DNA from 2 places in the Acinetobacter sp. GRABPA_MV_2 genome. Region 1 is predicted to be linked to the other one. Evidence: predicted binding sites of a transcription regulator. Region 1 holds the regulator's gene; the other holds the start of a gene.
What was found. The regulator PhoB, encoded in region 1, activates phosphate uptake and scavenging genes when phosphate is short. The targets are predictions, from matches to a motif close to TGTCATNAANCTGTCATAA.
Positions count from the first base shown of each region.

Region 2: a site for PhoB is predicted at 1,476-1,494, ahead of ACXM0J_RS10300 (porin). Genes of this name have one in related genera too.

Region 1 covers NZ_JBWZNA010000015.1:86,899-97,418, reverse strand. The annotation lists gene ACXM0J_RS13665 (CC0125/CC1285 family lipoprotein) at 1-346, shown strand, start outside; gene ACXM0J_RS13660 (DUF445 domain-containing protein) at 360-1,670, shown strand; gene ACXM0J_RS13655 (pyridoxal phosphate-dependent aminotransferase) at 1,699-2,853, shown strand; gene ACXM0J_RS13650 (MATE family efflux transporter) at 2,960-4,327, shown strand; gene ACXM0J_RS13645 (SDR family NAD(P)-dependent oxidoreductase) at 4,384-5,217, opposite strand; gene ACXM0J_RS13640 (TetR/AcrR family transcriptional regulator) at 5,430-6,101, shown strand; gene phoB (phosphate regulon transcriptional regulator PhoB) at 6,356-7,066, shown strand; gene phoR (phosphate regulon sensor histidine kinase PhoR) at 7,076-8,434, shown strand; gene ACXM0J_RS13625 (alpha/beta fold hydrolase) at 8,504-9,700, opposite strand; gene ACXM0J_RS13620 (AcfC family putative adhesin) at 9,943-10,520, shown strand, end outside.
Region 2 covers NZ_JBWZNA010000010.1:11,035-21,554, reverse strand. The annotation lists gene ACXM0J_RS10310 (YARHG domain-containing protein) at 681-950, shown strand; gene ACXM0J_RS10305 (HIT family protein) at 968-1,381, shown strand; gene ACXM0J_RS10300 (porin) at 1,637-2,743, shown strand; gene ACXM0J_RS10295 (YidB family protein) at 2,852-3,442, opposite strand; gene ACXM0J_RS10290 (DUF6231 family protein) at 3,542-4,003, opposite strand; gene ACXM0J_RS10285 (DUF2797 domain-containing protein) at 4,043-4,912, shown strand; gene lpxB (lipid-A-disaccharide synthase) at 4,949-6,124, opposite strand; gene ACXM0J_RS10275 (TonB-dependent siderophore receptor) at 6,345-8,504, shown strand; gene ACXM0J_RS10270 (hypothetical protein) at 8,571-8,870, shown strand; gene ACXM0J_RS10265 (PepSY-associated TM helix domain-containing protein) at 8,863-10,419, shown strand; gene ACXM0J_RS10260 (hypothetical protein) at 10,416-10,520, shown strand, end outside.

The sequences.
Region 1 (10,520 bases):
GCAAAAAGGTTTCCGCTTTTTTAAAGTACTGAATGACCCAAGTAACCAAAGTCAGAAACCACCACGTCAGGCTGTGGTTTATCCATCTGCGCCGAGCTTTTATCCTTATGGCTATGGTCGTCGCTATCCGGGTTTCTGGCATGATCCATTCTATGATTTCCCACAAGTGGTCAATATCGACCCTGTTCAAGTGTCGTATACTATTGAATGTTATCGGGATCAAAAGCAGGCTCCTCAAGACGCTTTTGATGCAACCTTGATCTTGAAATCAATCGGACAAAAATATGGATTGAGTCCGACAGGAGCGCTGTTGCCACCGCCCGAGCCTCCAGTAAAACAAAAATGAATAGGATAAATTTATGAGCATGGCAGAAGAAGTTCACCACGTGCCCAGTCTTAAACGTAGTAAATATTTTGCTACCCTAGCGCTGATCATCGTCGTTGTGCTGTGGATTGCACTGATGGTAGCCGACCGTTTTCTGCCAGAGTACACAGGTTTTATTCATATTTTAATGCTAGGAGCCGAAGCAGGTGTAGTTGGTGGTCTAGCCGATTGGTACGCGATTACAGTTCTATTTCGGAACCCTTTTGGTAAGTTACCGATTCCTAAGTTTTTACGGGACCATACCGAGATTATTCCGCGTAATAAGGCACGCATTGCAGAGTCAATGGGCCGTTTTGTACAGGAAAATTTTCTTTCGCCTCAAGTAGTCGAAAGAAGCTTAGAAAAAACAGACTTAAGTCTCGCAATTGGTCAATGGTTGGCAAGTCCACAAAACAATACTCAAGTAGTGCAGCTCATTCAGCAAACTGTACCGAAAATTTTTGAATTTGTGAGCCAAGAGCAAATTGCTAATTTCGTGCAAAACAACAGTGTGCAATGGGTACGTAATACCCAAGTCAACAAACTCGCCAGTGAGATGCTACGCGCGGTATTGGAAAATGATTTCCACCAAGACGTTTTACAGCGTGGTCTCGATATCGCTCATGAATGGGTCGTACAAAATCCAGATAAAACTCGTGAATTAACCCGAAAAATGTTTAAAGCACTAGGCGTCTGGTCACTTGCAAGAGGTGCAAGCTGGATTGGAATTGATGTTCAACAACGTACCATCGACTCATTGGTTGAAAAAGTAGAATCGATGCTGGCAGACCATGAACACCCATGGCGGCAAGAAATTGAAACAATTGCACATTCACTCATGCTGGAACTAGCGAAACCCGATAGTGTTGCCAGTCAACGTCTTAACAGTGGTAAAGATGCGCTCCTTGATAGTCCTCAAGTTCTAAATTTCATTAGTGGTGCTGTCACCATTTTGTGTGATGCCATTAAAGAAGATTTAATGAAAGAAGACTCTGGCATTGCAATGAACCTGCGGGCTGCGATTCAGCAGCTCGGTGAAAACCTTGTTCAAAATGTAAAAGTACGTGAAGTTCTCAACAAAGAAATGACAGGACTTGCCATGAATTTTACGGATCAATATAGCCATAAAATCATACGCTATGTGAGTGAACGAATTCATGAATGGGATTCACGTGAAATGATCGGGAAAATTGAAAATGAAGTCGGTGGCGACTTACACATGATCCGTGTAAATGGTGTTGTAGTGGGTGCATTTATTGGTTTGACACTCGGTGTAATTCGGGCAGTGATTGAATCAATTTTATAACTTTAAATATTTTTAATAAGAGAACAATATGCTTCAGCTACAGTCAAAATTGGCCACTCAAGGCGTGACTATTTTTAGTACCATGACGGCACTGGCACATCGTCTAGGTGCACTCAACCTGTCACAGGGCTTTCCAGATTTTCCAGCGCCACAAGCCTTACTTGAAGCCTTATCTCAAGCGACTTTAGCTGGACATAATCAGTACCCGCCTGGCGATGGTATTCTCGGTTTACGGGAGCAACTCGCTTTACAATTTCAGCAGCGTGATCAACTTCAACTTGATCCTGTTACTCAAATCACGATTACACCAGGCGCAACCATAGCAATTTTTTGTGCCATACAAGCCTGCATCAATGCAGGAGATGAAGTCATTATTTTTGACCCAAGTTATGATAGCTATGGCCCTTCTGTCGAGTTAGCAGGCGGCAAAGCGGTTCATATTGCCCTGCAAGCACCTGACTTTAAAGTGAACTGGCAACAGGTTAAAGATCTGATCAATGACAAAACCCGTATGATTGTGGTGAATACGCCCCATAATCCAACTGGGACGATCTGGGCAAAACAAGACTGGTTAGAACTCATTGAACTGATTCAAGATAAAAATATTTTAGTTTTATCCGATGAAGTCTATGAACACTTAGTTTTTGATGGTCAACAACACTTTAGTGCATTGCATTTTCCAGAGCTCAGAGAGCGTAGTTTTGTAATTGGTTCTTTTGGAAAAACCTTTCATGTGACGGGATGGAAAACAGGTTACTGCGTCGCTTCACCTGAACTGATGCGTTTATTCCGTCAGATTTATCAATATGCGAATTTCTGTGGTACGACTCCTTGTCAGATTGCTCTAGCACAATATATGGAGCAACATCCAGAACATATTCAAGAGCTCTCGCAGTTTTACCAAACGAAAAGAGATCGATTTAATCAGGCAATTCATAATAGTCGTTTTTTACTTAAACCTTCTCAAGGTACTTATTTCCAAAACCTCGATTACAGTCAAATTCGTCCCGACTTAAACGATGTAGAAATGTGCCAGTTTCTTGCCGAACAACATAAGATTGTGGCTATTCCAGTTTCGGTTTTCTATCAGCAAGCGCCTGAGTCTTTACGCTTGATTCGATTCTGCTTTGCTAAAAATGATGACACTCTGCAAAAAGCAGGAGAAATTTTGAATCAATGTTAATAAATTTAGCCACTTAGCGCTGTAAAAATACTACAAGTCATTCGCTCCAACTATGCTAAGTTGAATATCCGCCCCGCTCATCAAAGAGATGGGCGATGGAGAACACATGCCACCAAGACAGTCCTTAATTCAACAACAAAATCTATGGAAAACATTTTTTGTTTTCTTGCTACCTTTGATTGCAACCAATATTTTGCAGAACTTGTCGGGAACTATTAACACCATCTTTGTTGGTCAAATGATGGGAGTAGATGCAATTGCGGCAGTTTCTGTATATTTCCCTATCTTATTTTTGCTCCTCGCTTTTATTATCGGAATTTCAACAGGTACGACTGTTTTAGTAGGACAAGCATGGGGTGCGCAAAATATAGAGAAAGTCCAAAGTGTGGTCGGTTCTACCCTGTTTATGACCATCATTGGTGGAATCGTTACCGCGATTCTTGGTGTGTTCTTTGCTAAAGATATTTTAGAGTTATTGGGTACTGATCCCAAGGTAATGCATCTTGCTTTGCCTTATGTTCAATGGATGTTGGCGGGTAGCCCTCTTCTGTTCGTTTATATTATCTATACCTCAATTTTACGTGGTGTGGGAGACAGTACAACCCCTTTACTGGCCCTCGCTTTAACCAGTGTCATCGGTGTAATTATTACACCAATTCTTCTCAAAGGTTATTTTGGCTTTCCTGCCCTAGGGATTATTGCTCCTGCTATAGCATCAATTATTAGTTATATCGCAATATTAATTTTTCTTGCGATTTATCTAAATAAGAAAAATCATTCACTTCGGCCTAATCGTCAGCTTCTGCAACATATCCGTCATAATCCAGAACTGAGCAAAATCATTTTACGCTTAGGCGTCCCAACGGGTATTCAAATGATTACGACCTCAATGGCTGGCTTGGTTATTGTTGGGTTGGTTAACCATTATGGTTCACATGCTACAGCAGCGTATGGTGCAGTGAATCAGGTGCTCAACTACATTCAGTTTCCAGCGATTTCGATCTCCATCGCAGCCTCAATTTTTGCAGCGCAAGCGATTGGTGCGGGTAAATCAGATCTACTCGCACGTGTTACACGCACCGCTCTGGGAATGAACTTTTTATTTACAGGTGCCTTAATTGCACTTGGTTATCTATTTTCAAAATATTTGATGGCTTTATTTATCACAGACCCAACTGTGGTGGTGTTAGGACAGCAGCTTTTATTTATTGTACTTTGGGCAATTTTATTCTTTGGCGCAGGTGCCATTTTTGCATCTATCATGCGTTCGAGCGGTACCGTAACTGTTCCAATGCTGATTAACATCTCTGCCATTTTATTTATTGAGATTCCATGTGCTTACTGGTTTAGCTCAATGTGGGGACTTAAAGGCATTTGGGTTGCCTATGCCTTGGCATTTGTCAGTCTATGTATTATTCAAGGCTTGTATTATCAATTTATCTGGAAGAAAAAGACGATCAAAGTTCTTATTTAGAACTATTTAAATATTATAAAAAAAGCCATCAATTGATGGCTTTTTTGCATTGAAAATTATTTCATTAACTTAGTCACAATGGTTGAAGCACGTTGGTATCCGGTCGGGAATAAACGCTGGAATGCATCAAGAATTTTTGCATCACTACCAATCAATAAACGGCGTTTATTTTTCAAAACAGCATCCAAGATTTGACGGGCAGCTTCTTCTGGAGGAGTACGAAGTAGCTTGTCAAAGTTTTGAATCGATTTAGTCGGGTCCATACCTAAACTAGTCAAACTGTCACTCATTTTTGCAGCTTTAGCAATATTGGTACGAATTCCCCCTGGATGTACGCACAAAGAACTCACGCCACTTTTTTCAATATCCAACTCTTGGCGCAATGACTCGGTAAAACCACGTACAGCAAATTTGGTTGCATTATAGCCAGACTGTGTAGGTTGGGCAGTCAGACCAAATAAGCTCGAGATGTTAATAATGTGTCCATCTTGAGTTTGCTTAATGAACGGTAAAAATTCTTTCGTACCGTACACAACACCCCAGAAGTTAATTCCAACAATCCATTCTAAATCTTCGTAGGTCGCACCTTCGACAGTTGAACCTAATGCAACGCCCGCATTGTTAAAAATCAGGTTAACAGAACCGTGATCTTGCACAGTTTCTTGTGCCCACTGCTTTACTGCTTCACGATCAGATACATCAAGCTTTTTGGTGGTAACAGTAATATTACTGTATGGCTTTAAAAGCTCGACAGTTTGTTGTAATCCTTTTTCATTAATATCACTCAACGAAAGATGGCAGCCTTGTTTTGCCAAAAGAATTGCTAACTGTTGCCCAATGCCAGAACCCGCGCCCGTAATTGCAGCGACTTTGTTTTTAAAATTTTTCATTGTCCATCCTTTGTTTTTCGATATTTGCACAGTCGGTTCATTGCATGTGCAGTTCAGACATCTTCAATATAATTTTGACAATATTCATTGTCAATATAGTACACTGTAATTTCAGATAGAATGGCACAATTCTTCTGAGGGCTTTATCATAGTGAGCATATTTGGCCAAAACCTATAAATTAGGACACCATTCTTTAGGAAACGACTTATTTATGGCGACTAACGACTCAACCAGTAAAAAGAAAACAAAAAGTGTGAGTAAAGAACGTCAGTTCAAAGGGTTATCTCTATCTGAACGTAAAGAGGCACGCCGTGAAAAACTGATTGAAGCAGGTATTGCGACCTACGGAACGCTCGGTTTTTTTTCAGTGACGGTAAAAGATGTTTGCCAAGAGGCAAAACTCACAGAACGTTATTTTTATGAATCATTTAAGAAGAGTGAAGATTTATTTCAAACCATCTTTTTAAAAATGATTGAAGAATTACAGCAAAATCTGATGCAAGCCGTGATTAAAGCTGCACCCGATCCAGAAAAAATGGTCGATGCGGGTTTAAGAGCACTGCTGACCACCTTAAAAGATGATCCAAGATTAGCTCGTATCATCTATGTCGATGCCGTTTTGGTACAAGAATTACATAATCAAGCCACCATTCAAGAAACGCTTGCGCAATTTGATCGCATGATTCAGGCCTTTGTTATGCTAACCATGCCGCAAATTCAACACCATGAAAATGAGCTCTCTTTAATCGCAACTGGCTTGAATGGATATGTCACCCAAATTGCGATTCGATGGGTCATGGGAGGATTTGAGCAGTCTCTTGAGCAGGTTTTAACCGCATGCCGTATTGTTTTCTTATCCCTATTAGCCCAAGTTTCAAAATAATATTAAAGTTTTTTGACAGCTAATAATCTAAAAAACCGGTTAAGCAATTATGGTAATAACCCATTGAATGAATTTAAGAAGTTTAAAGTTTATATGTCATCATTTGGTCATGCCTTTGCCTTGGTTTTGTCACAAATTATTGCTAAATTCAATTTTATAGACTTTTCTGCAATGAAATTGTCATAATTAATCTTTGTAATAAGCCTGTCATAACTACAAAACGGTTCACCGTTAAATCTATAGGATATTGCGCTGTGAAAGATGACTATATTTTAATTGTCGATGATGAGCTCCCTATTCGTGAAATGATCCATACTTCTTTGGACATGGCAGGCTTTCAGTGTTTACAGGCTGAAGATGCCAAACAGGCTCATCAAATTATCGTCGACCAACGTCCGGCGCTTATCTTGCTTGATTGGATGTTACCTGGAGGCGTAAGTGGTGTCGATTTATGTCGCCGCTTAAAACGTGATGAGAACCTAGCAGAAATTCCAGTGATTATGCTCACCGCTCGTGGAGAAGAAGACCATAAAGTACAAGGTCTTGATGCGGGTGCAGATGATTACATGACGAAGCCTTTCTCAACACGTGAACTGGTTTCACGTATTAAGGCAGTTCTACGTCGTGCGAATGCATTAAGTGGTGAAAAAACAATTGATGCCAATGGCTTAATTCTTGATCCTGTAAGCCAGCGTGTTAGCTTTGGCAACAGCATTTTAGATATGGGCCCAACTGAATATCGCTTACTTGCATTTTTTATGACCCATCCAGAGCGTGCATATACACGTGCCCAGTTGCTCGATCAGGTATGGGGCGGTAATGTATATATTGAAGACCGCACTATCGATGTGCATATCCGCCGTTTGCGTAAAGTCTTAGAACCTTTTGGTGTTGACCGATTTGTTCAGACTGTACGTGGAACTGGCTACCGTTTCTCAACACGTGCAGATTTAGCCGCAGGTTAACCAAGATTTATGTATGAACCTTACCCCGTCCCTGAACAGGTACGTGAACAAAAACTTTCTCGTTACAGTAGTTTATGGACGTTTGCCAAACAAGATTTACGGCTTTTATTATTTTTTCTAATTATTGCCGGTTTAGTCGGTTTAGGTGTCGGGTATTTCTGGAGTTGTATTTTTATCGCCTTCGTGGTGTTTTTTACACTCCAGTTGCGTTCTTTATATCTGGTCAATGACTGGATTGCCAATAAACCTTATGATGTGCCTCCAAATCTTAACGGGATTTGGGGTGCATTATTATTTAATGTTTACCGTGCTCAGCGTCAGGAACGAATTGTTCAGGCCGAAATGGTCGGTTTAATTGACCGAGCACAATCTTCCTTAGTTGCCCTTGCTGAGGCCGTAGTTCTAATTGATGATCAACATCAAATCGAATGGTGGAACCCAGCCGCAGAGCGTTTATTAGGGATTAGTCCACTTGACCGTGGCCGAAACCTCTTAACGATTTTACGTCAGCCGACCTTTATTGAATATTTTAACAATATTGATCAGGCACCCGATGGGATTAAACTCCATTCCAATTTTGATGATGACCGTTATGTACAGGTTAAGCTCACTCGATTTGGTGGAGAAAGTCGTTTATTAGTAGCTTACGACGTGACTCGTATGCATAACCTTGAGCAAATGCGTAAAGACTTCGTCGATAATATTTCACATGAACTTCGTACACCACTAACCGTGCTGAGTGGTTATATCGAAACCTTTACAGATCAGGAAGATATTAGTCCACGCTGGAAACGAGCCTTTGATCAAATGCAATCACAAACCAAGCGTATGAATGCTTTGGTCAATGATTTACTGCTATTATCGAATTTAGAAAATAACAAGAAAATTGCGAAAAATCAGATTATTGAAATGCCGAGTTTAATGAATCAATTATTTGATGATGCTCAGGCCTATAATGCCGATTATGGACATACGCTCAATTTACACATTGATAGCCACTGCGACCTGATTGGTTCCGACATGGAAATTGCCAGCGCATTTAGTAATTTAATTACCAATGCCATCAAGTACACGCCAAAAGGTGGAACCATTACCATAGGCTGGCATGATGATGGCGAACATGCTTACTTTAGTGTACAAGACACGGGCATCGGAATTAATCCTAAACATTTACCACGCCTGACTGAACGCTTCTATCGTGTGGACAGCGACCGTAGCCGTCAAACAGGTGGTACAGGTTTAGGCTTAGCAATTGTAAAACATGTGCTTATGCAACACGGTGCGTATTTAGATGTGCAGTCTAAAGAAAACGAGGGATCAACATTTACCGCAGTTTTTCCAAAAGAAAGACTATATAACATGACCTAAAACTATTCCCTGCACATACAAAAAAGCCGACTCATGAAAAGTCGGCTTTTTTGTATTATTTAAAATAATTTACTTAAAATTAGAGCAATACGATTTTGTCTGATTTTTCTCAATTACGTTTAAAAAACTAGTGGCAAAAGTATTGCTCTGGCGTAATGCATCACGATGGTCTCCGCCATCAATCGTTTGATATATAGTTGGTTTTTTTAATTTACATAACTGCTGATAATAAGCAGATGTGCCTCTAGGGTCGACTAAATGATCTTTAGAACCTTGAACAATCATTAACGGCACAGTCGGCACCATATTTTCAATGGACTGTTGTTTTAGATAAGCCAGAAGAGGTTTTAAGTCTGCATTAGGCAGAAATATGCTAGAAGGAGACTTCTTCAAATCAGATTGAAGTTCAGATAAACAGCGACTGCGCGCTTGAGTTAGCACCGCATTCATTTCTGCACTGACTAAGTTTTCAAGAACAATACTTGGTTCTGCTGCTTGTGCTCCCAATAACACAATCGGGAAAAAAGCGGCCACACTAGGTTCTGGGTTCGGATTAGTTTTCACATATTCTGCAATGCCTTCATATTGATAGCCGCCTGGCGCAAGAGCAATTGCCCCTTTTAAATCTAGTTCAGGTGCATCTTTTTGACCATAGGCAGACACTGCAATTGCCGCAGCCCCACCTTGACTGTGCCCCATCACCAACCACTGTTTATTAAAGCTCTTGGGCTTAAGCAAATGCAATGCACGCACTGCATCGACAACCGTATGTAGTTGGCTCTTTGCATTCATATAAGGATGCCCGTCCGGTGTACCTAAGCCCTGATAATCAGGTGCAACAACTGCATAGCCACGGGCAAGCCAACCATCTAAAGCTTTGGAAGCAACCTCTTGATATGAGTGAACTGGTCCACCCACATAGTCACCCGAAGGTGCACAAGTATCAGCAACTCCTGTCGTACCATGCGCCCAAGCCAGTATCGGCCAGCCATTTTTTGGTGGTGTTCCTTTCGGTAATAAAATAAAAGCTGATGCCACAATGGGCTCGCCCTGAATACCTCGACTACGATAATTAACCAACAAGCGCTGATCTGCATGAGGAAATAAATTTGTCACATCTTGTTGTGCTATAGAGAGTATTGAGCCTGGTTTTTCGCTCACAATTTGCTTACCCAAATCGGTAATTTGAGCAGCCATAGCAGAGCCAGACACCAAACAAATACTGCTAAATAAAATTTTAAAAAAAGAATTACTTTTTTTAATCAAGGGATTACTCCTCTATTATTTACATTACATCTATTTAAATAATTAATTTATAAAATATAAATTACCATAGAATCTTCTATATTTATATTTAACTCAAAATAATTTACATTTATATATAGTCTATTAAAATCTCATTAAATATATTTTAAAGAAATGTATTATAAATATCGTTGCAAAAATTAATCCAATTTCAATAATAAAAAATATATGCTGATATTTTCTTAATTACTATAGTGATTAAAATGTCAAAACAAAAATTTATACCCTACCTGATTTTTCTTATTCTCGGTTCTCTATCTATCCATAGTTTTGCAGACGTACAAGTCTATGGTCCGGGTGGGCCCGCACCCGCCATGAAAGAAGCCGCCAAACAATTCACCAATAAAACTGGCATAGCAGTCCATGTGACTTCTGGTCCTACTGCTCAATGGTCTGAAAAAGCGAAACTAGATGCAGATGTTATCTATAGTGGTTCCGAAGCCATGATGTCTGATTTCGAAAATACCTTTTCTGAGCAAATTATAAAAGACTCGGTGGAACCTTTATATTTACGCCCCGCAGCCATTTTAGTACGCAAAGGTAATCCTAAAAATATTAAAGGATTTAAAGACCTAGCTAAACCCAATATTAAAGTTTTAGTTACACATGGTGCAGGTCAAGTCGGTATGTGGGAAGATATTGCTGGCAGAACCGGAAATATTCAATTAACAAAAGCTTTTCGAAAGAATATTGCCACCTATGCAGCCAATACAGGGATTGCCAAGAAAAGCTGGGAAGAAAATAGCAGCTATGATGCTTGGTTAGTCTTTAATATTTGGGG
Region 2 (10,520 bases), on a different contig from region 1:
GATGGATATACTATTACTATATGTAAGGTTATAAGGCTAGAAAGTAACTACCAGATCAATTGTGAAAGTGCTATGTCAAGTCTATCACAAAAATAAAATATAGTGTAAGATTTATATCATTCCAAACCGCTTATTTTTCATGATTAGAAATAACTTTAAATAAAAAAAAGCCCATTTCATTTTGAGAAATAGGCTATAAAAACAAAAACTATCAAACGCAGCAATTAAGGACACTATAATAGAAGCTAAAATATGTAAAATCAATACATCTTTCATTTAAAACATAATAATTATCACATTTCATACTTTTGATAATGTTATTAATAACTGGTTTTTTTCATTGTCCAAATTGCATGCTAAAAGGCTTCTATGCAGTAAACAAAATCCTGAGCCTTTCCATCAAATTTTAGATCATTACAACAAAACACAAGTATTTTATATAGGCCAACACTGTGAGTCATAAGGGGCTAGATAAGAATCAGATTATTGAAAAATATATAAATAACCACTTAAGCTTATGTTTTATTTAATATTTTTAAATTATTGATATTTAATAACTTTATTCATCCTCTGAACAAATTCTAAACCAAAATGACACTTGAGTAATTAATAGTCATTGAAATATTGGTAATAAACCGTATATTGAGTACAGGTTCATACCTTTAACTGAGGAAAAGCTCATGAATAAATTTATGGTTGCAGTCTTTACTGGCATGGTAAGCATTGCTAGTGTAGGTGTACAAGCTGCAACACCTGAGCAAGAATGTCAGAAATTGCAAGACGATTACAATTTGATTTATGCATCAAAAGGCTTTTGTTTTAAAGATCCTGATGCAAAAGAAAAATATGGTAATGAAAACTGTCATACGACAAAACCAAAGTTTTCTGACAAAGAGCAACAACGTCTAGACGCGATTAAAGAACGTCAAAAAGAATTGAAATGTAAATGATTTTAAAGGAATAATACATGGCATATGATGATCAAAATATCTTCGCAAAAATTTTACGTGGAGAACTTCCAGCGATAAAAGTATATGAAGATGATCAAGTTCTAGCTTTTATGGATATTATGCCTCAAGCCGATGGTCATACATTAGTTATTCCAAAAACGCCTGCTGTAACACTGCTAGACTTACCTGCTGAAGCAGCTGCATATACCATACAAATTGTTCAGAAAATTGCTAAGGCAATGGAAAAAGCGCTCAATTTGGAAGGTATTGTATTGATGCAACTTTCTGGAGCAGCAGCAGGACAAACTGTTCCACATGTTCATTTTCACCTAATTCCAACAAATGTGCATCATCTTGGACGCCATGCTGTTGAATTAGGAGATCAAGAAAAAATTAAAGAATTAGCTGAAAAAATTAAAGCAGCTCTTTGATTTTTAAATGGTTAAAGCGGAGTTTAGACTCCGCTTTTTTTCGTCTAAAAACTATCAAACAATAAAAATAACTAATTTATTTCTAAATTTTAAACGTCATAAAACTGTCATTTATTCTTCACTTCTCTGTCACAAAATTTGTCGATACTGCATAGCAAGTTGGTGAGCTTTTGTAACTTTTTGTACATCAGTCAACTACAAAATAAATAGTTAGCTAGGCATACGCCATTTTTAAATACTTTTGGAGAAATCTCAATGAAGAAATTGCTACTCGCTGCCGCAGTTGCAACTTTGAGCATAAACGCGGTGCAAGCAGCGCCAACTTTGTATGGCAAACTAAATGTTTCTATTAACCAAGTTGATAATAAAAATTTCGATGGAAAAAGTGACGTTACCGAAATTAACTCAAACTCTTCTCGTATTGGGGTAAAAGGCGAAGAGAAATTAACTGACAAATTATCTGCTGTTTATTTAGCTGAATGGGCAATTTCTACTGATGGTTCAGGTTCTGATACTGACCTTAGTGCTCGTAACCGTTTTATCGGTTTAAAAACTGATGGTGTTGGTACGTTGAAAGTAGGTAAATATGATTCTTACTTCAAAACTGCTGCTGGTGGTAACCAAGACATCTTTAATGACGATACACGTTTAGATATTACTAATATCATGTACGGTGAAAACCGTTTAGATAACGTAATCGGTTTTGAATTAGACCCTAAATTATTAGCTGGTTTAACATTCAATATCATGGCTCAAACTGGCGAAAGCACCTCTGATAGCAAACAAGGTGAAACTGGTAAAGACAGCAAAAATGATAGCTTTGACTCTGTATCAACTTCACTTGGTTACGAAAACAAAGATATCGGTTTAGCAATTGCTGCTGCTGGTGACTTTGGTATTAAAGGTAAATATACAGCTTACGGTCTAAAAGATGTCTATACAGATGCTTACCGTGTAACTGGTTCTTATGACATTGCAAAATCTGGTTTTGTGGTAGGTGCTTTATGGCAACATGCTGAACCTACTGATGACTTAACTGCATATGGTCAATCATATAAATCAGACGGTTCAATCGATAAAGCTGGTAAAGCTTACCGTGGTTTAGAAGAAGAAGCATACGCAGTAACAGCTGCTTATAAAATTCCAAATACTAAACTTAAAGTAAAAGCAGAATATGCTTCTGCTGAAACACAAGTAAGTGGTCAGGCAGATCGTAAAATTGACTTGTACGGTTTAGGTCTTGATTACCAAATCAACAAACAAGCTCGCTTCTACGGTATCGTTGCTCAACAAAAACGTGACTGGTTGAACGACGACGACAAACAAACTGTTGTAGGTACGGGTATCGAATATAACTTCTAATCAGTTATGTTTGATTCAGATCTAAAATAAAAGGGCTTATGCCCTTTTATTTTTTGTCGTGAGTAAAAAAGCCGATATAAAACTTATCGGCTTTTGTAGATTTATATCTTATTTTAAAAAACCACTTACAAGATTCATGACATTTTGAATATCTTGGTTGGCTTCTTGATGGTCAGTACTATCACCTTGAGGTGTTAACGAGTCAATGACTTGAGGTAAAACGGAAGCAATTGCACCATAAACTTGTTCTTTTGGCGCTTGAGCTTGAGCAGCAACTTGCTCGATGTCGGCGGGATTAAATAAACTCTGCAATTGTTGAGTTGGAACTTCGCTATTAGTTTGATTTGGGTCAACCCAACTTTGAACTTGGCTACCTAAACCAGCACCTTTTAGCTTTTCCAAAGCAGCCTGCAAACCGCCTTGTTGCTGTACCCAGCCCAAAATTAAAGGCACAACTGCAATCAATAAACTTTGTACGCCGCCACCTGCTTGAGGTGTACTGTTATTACCAGTCACTTGCCCTAATACAGAACCTAATACTCCTCCAAGGCCACCTTGAGCGCCAGAAGAAGTATTACTCCCCATTTGTCCTAGTACTGAACCTAAAATTCCACCTAAACCGCCTTGACCTGATGCTTGCTGATTTCCACCTAAAGCCTGTTTAGCCAAAACTTCTACAATGTTGCTTAAATTTGTCATGAGTAACTCTTATGTATGGTTTATACATGAGCATACGCGGATTCTTGTTAAGACAGCAAAAGCCAAATTGTTAAATTTTGAAAGAGATTTAGGGCTCTTTTACCAGCGGAATTTATTCCAGTTTTCCGGGTTTGCCCAGAACTTTGAATTAAACCAATCTGGTACATGTTTATAGGTCAATATGTTAAATTGCCATAAGGCGAAATCACTATCATGTGATGTCTTATCAATCAGTTGCGTAAAACCTAAAGAACGCAAAAGCTGCTCATCACTGCGCTTGCTCACGACGACAATTCGTTTTGCTAATAAATCTCTTAGCTTTACTAATAATTGTGATTTTTGCACATCGCTGATGTTCTGCATTTCATCAGTATCAAACAGTACAAAACCTAAATCATAACGCTGAGTAAAAGGCAGACTTAAAAGCTCAGTTACGTTAAAATAATGCCATTGAATTGCGTTATTCTGGTCAATTTTCTGGCCAATACAAAGTGCAGTATGAATGGGCTGTTCATTTGATAAATCGTCTAGCATAGAAGTGATGACATTTTGTTCAGCCATAACTGCAACCCTTAATTGAAAGATGTGAGTTTAAACTTTATGGAACTACAAGGCATTTGCCATAAAATGCATGCAGGCCTAAAAGATGCTAGTGTAACTGATCAACAGACAACCAAGGCAAATGTTGAATACAAATTTGTATTAGACCGTTCAGAAATTGATCTTCCTTTTAATTTAGGACAAGAACTAGAAATCGAATGGACAGGTAATATTTATTGCACCTCTTGTGGCGCTAAAACACCCAAGTCTTATTCTCAAGGTCACTGCTTTAAATGTTTTAAAACCAAAGCAGAATGTGACCTTTGCATTATGAAACCTGAAACATGTCACTATCATTTAGGTACGTGTCGTGAAGATGACTTTGCCCATAGCGTTTGTTTCCAACCACATATTGTATATTTGGCAAATTCAAGTGCTTTAAAAGTGGGTATTACTCGTGTTAGCCATATGCCAGGTCGTTGGTTAGATCAAGGTGCAACTCAAGCCTTACCTATTTTAAAAGTTGGATCACGCCGTTTATCTGGTCAGCTTGAAACTATGTTTGGTTCTTTAATTGCTGATAAAACTGACTGGCGCAAACTCCTCAAGGGTGAAGCTGAACCTTTAAATATGGTTGAACAGCGTGATCAGTTAATTGAAGAGTTTGCACCTAAAATTCAATCTATTCGTGAAGAATTTAGTCAAAACCTTGAATTTAACGAAACGGTTGAGCTATTAGAAAGTGAATTGCCACGTGAGTTTGTTTATCCAGTTGAACAATATCCTGAAAAAATTAAATCTCTAAACCTCGATAAAACACCGAAAATTCGCGGTGTATTACAAGGTATTAAAGGTCAATATCTAATTTTTGATATTGGTGTTATCAACATTCGTAAATATACTGGTTACGAGCTGATTGTACGTGCTTAAGTAGATTTAAAAAGCCCCAAAAAAATGGGGCTTTTTTTACTTTTCAAGTACTTTTAGGATTGCTTGAACTGGGTCTTCTGTATTTCCAGAAATAAGCTGTTTATGCATAGTTAAATGTTGCATCACTTGAATTTGAGCGGTTTCTATATTCATCAGTTTTTCTATTTCAGCTGCTAAATTTTCAGGTGTTGCATCAGCTTGAATCAGCTCCTCAATCACTTTTTTACCCGCAATAATATTAGGCAAAGAATAATAAGGAATTTTCACCAAGAATTTAGCAATTAAATAAGTTAACCAGTGCAATTTATAGAAAGTGACCATCGGTCGATGCATCAGCATTGCTTCTAATGTTGCAGTCCCAGAAGCTAAAGCAATGATATCACTTGCATTCATGACCATACGACCAATTTTTGATTCACTATCAGTATTTTCTAAAATATGAATTTTTACTTTTAACTGCGGCGCTAATTGTTCAACACCCTGCTCAATCTGTTGTTTACGAGCATCATTAATTGCCGGAATTAAAAATTGAATGTCAGGATATTTGGTATGCAAAATATTGGCAGCTCCCAACAGCATAGGAAGAAGTCGCTCTACTTCACCTTTGCGGCTACCAGGCAATAAGGCAATATGCTTCTGATTTTCATCAATACCCAATTCTTGTTTGGCAATTTGAATTGGGTTCTCAAGTGGCAATTTTTTAGCTAATGGGTGGCCTACAAATGCTGCTGGAACTTCATATCGTTCATAGAAGACTTTTTCAAAAGGAAATAAGCAAAGTACTAAATCTATACTTTGTTTGATGCCATGTACTCGCCCTTGACGCCATGCCCAAACCGATGGGCTCACATATTGAACAGTTTTTATAGGAAGATTCTTTTCTTTAATACTTTTAGAAAGTCTGAGGTTAAAGTCTGGCGCATCAATACCAATAAAAATATCAACCGGATGTTGAGTCCATTGGTTAATTAAACCATCACGTACAGCGAATAGTTTTTTTAAGTCTTTTAAGACCTCAACAATCCCCATCACAGATAGAGTTTCCATTGGGTAATAACTGTTAAAACCTTCAGCAATCATTTGAGGACCACCGATTCCCTCAAATTCGGCATCGATTCCCTGTTCACGGAAACTACGCATAAGCTTAACACCAAGCGTATCTCCAGAAACTTCCCCAACTACAATGCCTATTTTAAGTTTTCGGTTTGCCAAGGCGATTTACCCAAGAATTTGAAATAATGCATTCTAGCATAGAGGTTTCCCAATCTTGAACTTGATCTATTTGTACTTACCAAGAGCAGCCACAGCACAAGCTATCTAAAATTACACTCATTCACCATATTTTAATCTAAATTAACAATGCAATTTGAATTGTAGCTTACATTTACAAACAATAAAATAAATGAGAATTATTTACATTATCTTTAATCTTATGAATATCCCACCTCGACCATTTAAGCTTACCGTAATCGCCTGCGCGATTTGTTATGCAAACCTCTCTTATGCTCAAGACTCAGAGGTACAAGCTTTACAGACGATTCAAGTTAAAGCATCAAATGCTGAGCAGGCTTCTGAACAAACCAAAGCATATAATGTTAAAAATTCGAGTAGCGCAACCAAGCTTAATATTGAGGCTAAAGAAACTCCTCAAACCATTAATGTCGTTACTCGTCAGCAAATAGAAGATTTCGGACTTACCAGTACTCGCGATGTTTTAAAAAACACCCCTGGTGTAACCGTCTCTAGTCAAGAAACCGAGCGAACTACTTATATGGCTCGTGGCTTTGAGATTTCAAATATTTTAACTGACGGCGTAGGCTTTCCCCTCTCAGGTTATAACTATAACAATACGAATCCTGATACTTACTTTTATGATCGTGTAGAAGTGGTTAAAGGAGCTGACTCTTTAACTAATGCCTTTGGCGATCCGAGTGCAACCATCAATAATATTCGAAAACGTCCAACCCAAGAATTCCAAGCAAGTGGCGGCCTAAGTTATGGCTCTTGGGATACGCAGCGTTATGAAGCTGATGTTTCTGGTGCGATTATACCAAGTGGAAAAGTACGTGGCCGTATTATGGGCTATGAACAAACTGGTGATTCTTACCTTGATCGGTATTCTTCTGAGAAAAATGGTTTCGCAGGTATTATTGAAGCTGATTTGACAGATAGCACTTTACTTACAGCAGGTTATAGCCAAGAACAAAATAACCCCAATGCAAACAACTGGGGTTCGCTACCTTTGTTAGATGCCAATGGTAAGCAGATTTCATATGATCGCTCATATAATCCAAACCCTGACTGGGCGCACTGGGATAATGAGACACAAAATGCTTTTGTTGAATTAAAACAAAAAATTAATGACCTATGGACGGCTAAACTGACTTATAACTATCTTGATACCAAGCATAATAGTCGTCTTCTTTATTATTATGGATATCCCAAAGCTGATGGTTCTGATGTTGCTTTAACAGCTTGGGGAGGACAAGAACATCAAGAAAAACATGCTGTCGATTTTAATCTTGAAGGGAGCTATAAGCTTTTTAACCAAGAACATGAGGCAACTTTAGGCTACAGCTACGTACGTAACCATCAGCAAGATAAACAATCTTCAGGTTTTATTAACGATGCTAATATTTTGAATGATTACTCTCAAGGATATTTACGCCAGCTCACGACAAATTGGGCAAGCTGGACACCGCAATCTATAACTTGGTCAGATTTTACAGAAGCTGCAAACTATAAACAGAATATTAACTCCATCTATGCTGCGACGCGCTTACATCTTAATGAAGATTTAAAACTTTTACTTGGTGCAAACTATGTACAGGCTGAAAGTAAAGGTGAAAGTTATGGTTCTCCAATGTCATATAGTGAAAGTAAAGTCTCACCATATGTTGGACTAACCTATAACTTTACACCTGAATATACAGGTTATATGAGTTACACCTCAATTTTCCGGCCTCAAACTGGTATTGATAAAAATACCAATCAAGCTTTAAAACCTATTGATGGTAAAAGCTATGAAATGGGCGTAAAAAGCTCATGGCTAGATGACCGTTTAACAGGAACACTTTCAGTATTTAAAACTGAACAAAATAATTACCCTCTACGCAGCTCAGATGGAAATCCACTTAATCGAAAAGTACCAACGAGTGATTTAGAGTCACAAGGTGTAGAAGTCGGTCTATCTGGTCAAATCACAGATAATGTGAATCTTTCTTTCGGCTATGCTCAATTTAGTATTAAAGATACCAAAAATGGTGGCGAGGCAAGAACTTACAATCCAAACCAAACACTTAACTTGCTAACCACCTACACTCTACCAGCTTTACCTAAGCTGAAAGTTGGTGCAGGTTTACAATGGCAAGATGGGATAAAGTTATATGATTCAAATGTAAACAGTACGATCAAACAAGATGCATATGCTTTAGTTAATTTAATGGCAAGCTATGAAGTCAATGATCATATTACGCTTCAAGCAAATGGTAATAATATTTTTGACAAGAAATATTTAAATAGTTTCCCCGATGGGCAAGCTTTTTATGGAGCTCCAGCCAACTATACAGTTGCTGTAAAATTTAAATATTAATACTGTAGCCAATCTCAATTTAGGGATTGGCTTTACTTATTATTCTTTGTGTATGTGTCAGTGAAGATGTCCAAAACTGTAAATATCCCAGTGTCATATCGTATAAAAGTTTTCTATCGTTTCTTGCTAGTTTTCGGTATGGGCTTTGCCTGTATGACGTATTTAAGTCTTGGACTCACTGGAATTTTCCTTTTGAATCTGGACAAAGCTGAGGCTATCTATCTTTCAGCATTTATAGCGATTTTATTTTACGTAGCCTTTGTGATTGTTGGATTCTGCATTCAATCATTATTGCGACTGACCATTCTATCAATCGCGCTATTAGCCCTTTTCTTTATTGTGACACGGACGGTAGGTTATGCATAAAGGTATACGTCAATCTATGGCATGGCTACACTCATGGACTGGCTTAATTTTTGGATGGCTTGTGTTTGCAATTTTCTTAATGGGAAGTTTGTCCTACTACCGCCATGAAATTAATTTATGGATGCAACCGGCGCTTGCGCAATATGAAGTAAAGCAAGATATTGCCATTAAAACAGCATATCAATATTTACAAGAAAACGCTCCAGACGCCAAATCTTGGTATTTAACTGTTGCAACACCAGAAAGTCCGGTCAACACCATGTATTGGGAAAAAGCTGACGGTGGTTATGGCAATGCCACACTTGATGCTAACACGGGAAAAGAGCTTCAACTTTCGGCGACCTTAGGCGGCGATTTTTTTTACCGCTTCCATTACCAACTTTTTGGAATTCCAATAATAGTTGGGCGATTAGTCGTGTGTCTTGCCGCATTTATTATGCTGATTGCTTTGATTTCAGGCATTATTACCCATAAAAAAATATTCACCGACTTTTTTACTTTACGTACATTTAAGTCTCAGCGTTCATGGTTAGACTTTCATAATATTTCTTCAGTCGTTGCTCTGCCCTTCTTTTTAACCATTACATTTACAGGCTTAGCTATTTTCTTTTATTTATATCTGCCTTGGGGAATGCAAAAGCTTTACCCTGAAAACCCGTATCAATATTTTACCGAAATCCGCACAAAGACTATGCTTGAGAATCAATCGATTCAACCTGCCCAAAACTTAGCTATTGAGAAGCTGCTGAGCCAGGTTCAACAAAGTTGGGGCAAACAACCTTTATCAACAATGAGTGTGAAAAATCCAAATACGAACCAAGCTCAAATTACATTTATTCAAAAAGAAGACCGCACTATTACTCGAAATCAGCCTCAAATTACATTAAATGCATCAACTGGCAAAGTCTTAGAAGACACACGTAATAATAGCCCTATTGCAACATTAAATGCAGGTGTCTATGGCCTGCACATGGCAACATTTGCTCAGCCTGTACTTCGTTTAGGATTCTTTTTCTCTGGCATTCTTGGCTGTGTAATGATTGCCTCTGGTTTGTTACTGTGGAGTCTTAAACGACAAATTCAAAATAAGAATAGTCAGTTTCATTTCGGGCACTATTTAGTTGACCGTTTAAATGTTGCAGCATTTGTAGGATTGCCTTGTGCAACTGTCGCCTACTTAAGCGCTAATCGATTATTTACAATCACTTCAAGCACAATCAATTATGAAATTTATAGTTTTTTCTTCGTTTGGCTAATCAGCTTAATCATTGCATTAATCACTAAAAAACAGCATTTGTGGCGAACTCAACTTAGCGTTTTTATTATGCTATGTATTACACTTCCAATCTTAAATCTAAGTTATTTACTTAAACATGATTATGTGCAAAACATCAGTGATTATTGGACGTTTGCACGTGTAGATGTATTTTTGTGGGTCTTTGCAACTTTAGCCATTTTTATATTCTGCAAAATTCAACCTATCCAGCATCAAGCTGTCGCAAAAATTCAAAAAAAGCTGAATAAACTAAATACTGAGGTGAGCTCATGATTCTTATAGCGTTCATCTTAATTTTATTAGGTATGTACTTGTTATTTATGGCGAGCGAAAAATATCGATCGCCGAAATCGACAGGTCATTTCAAATCGTTA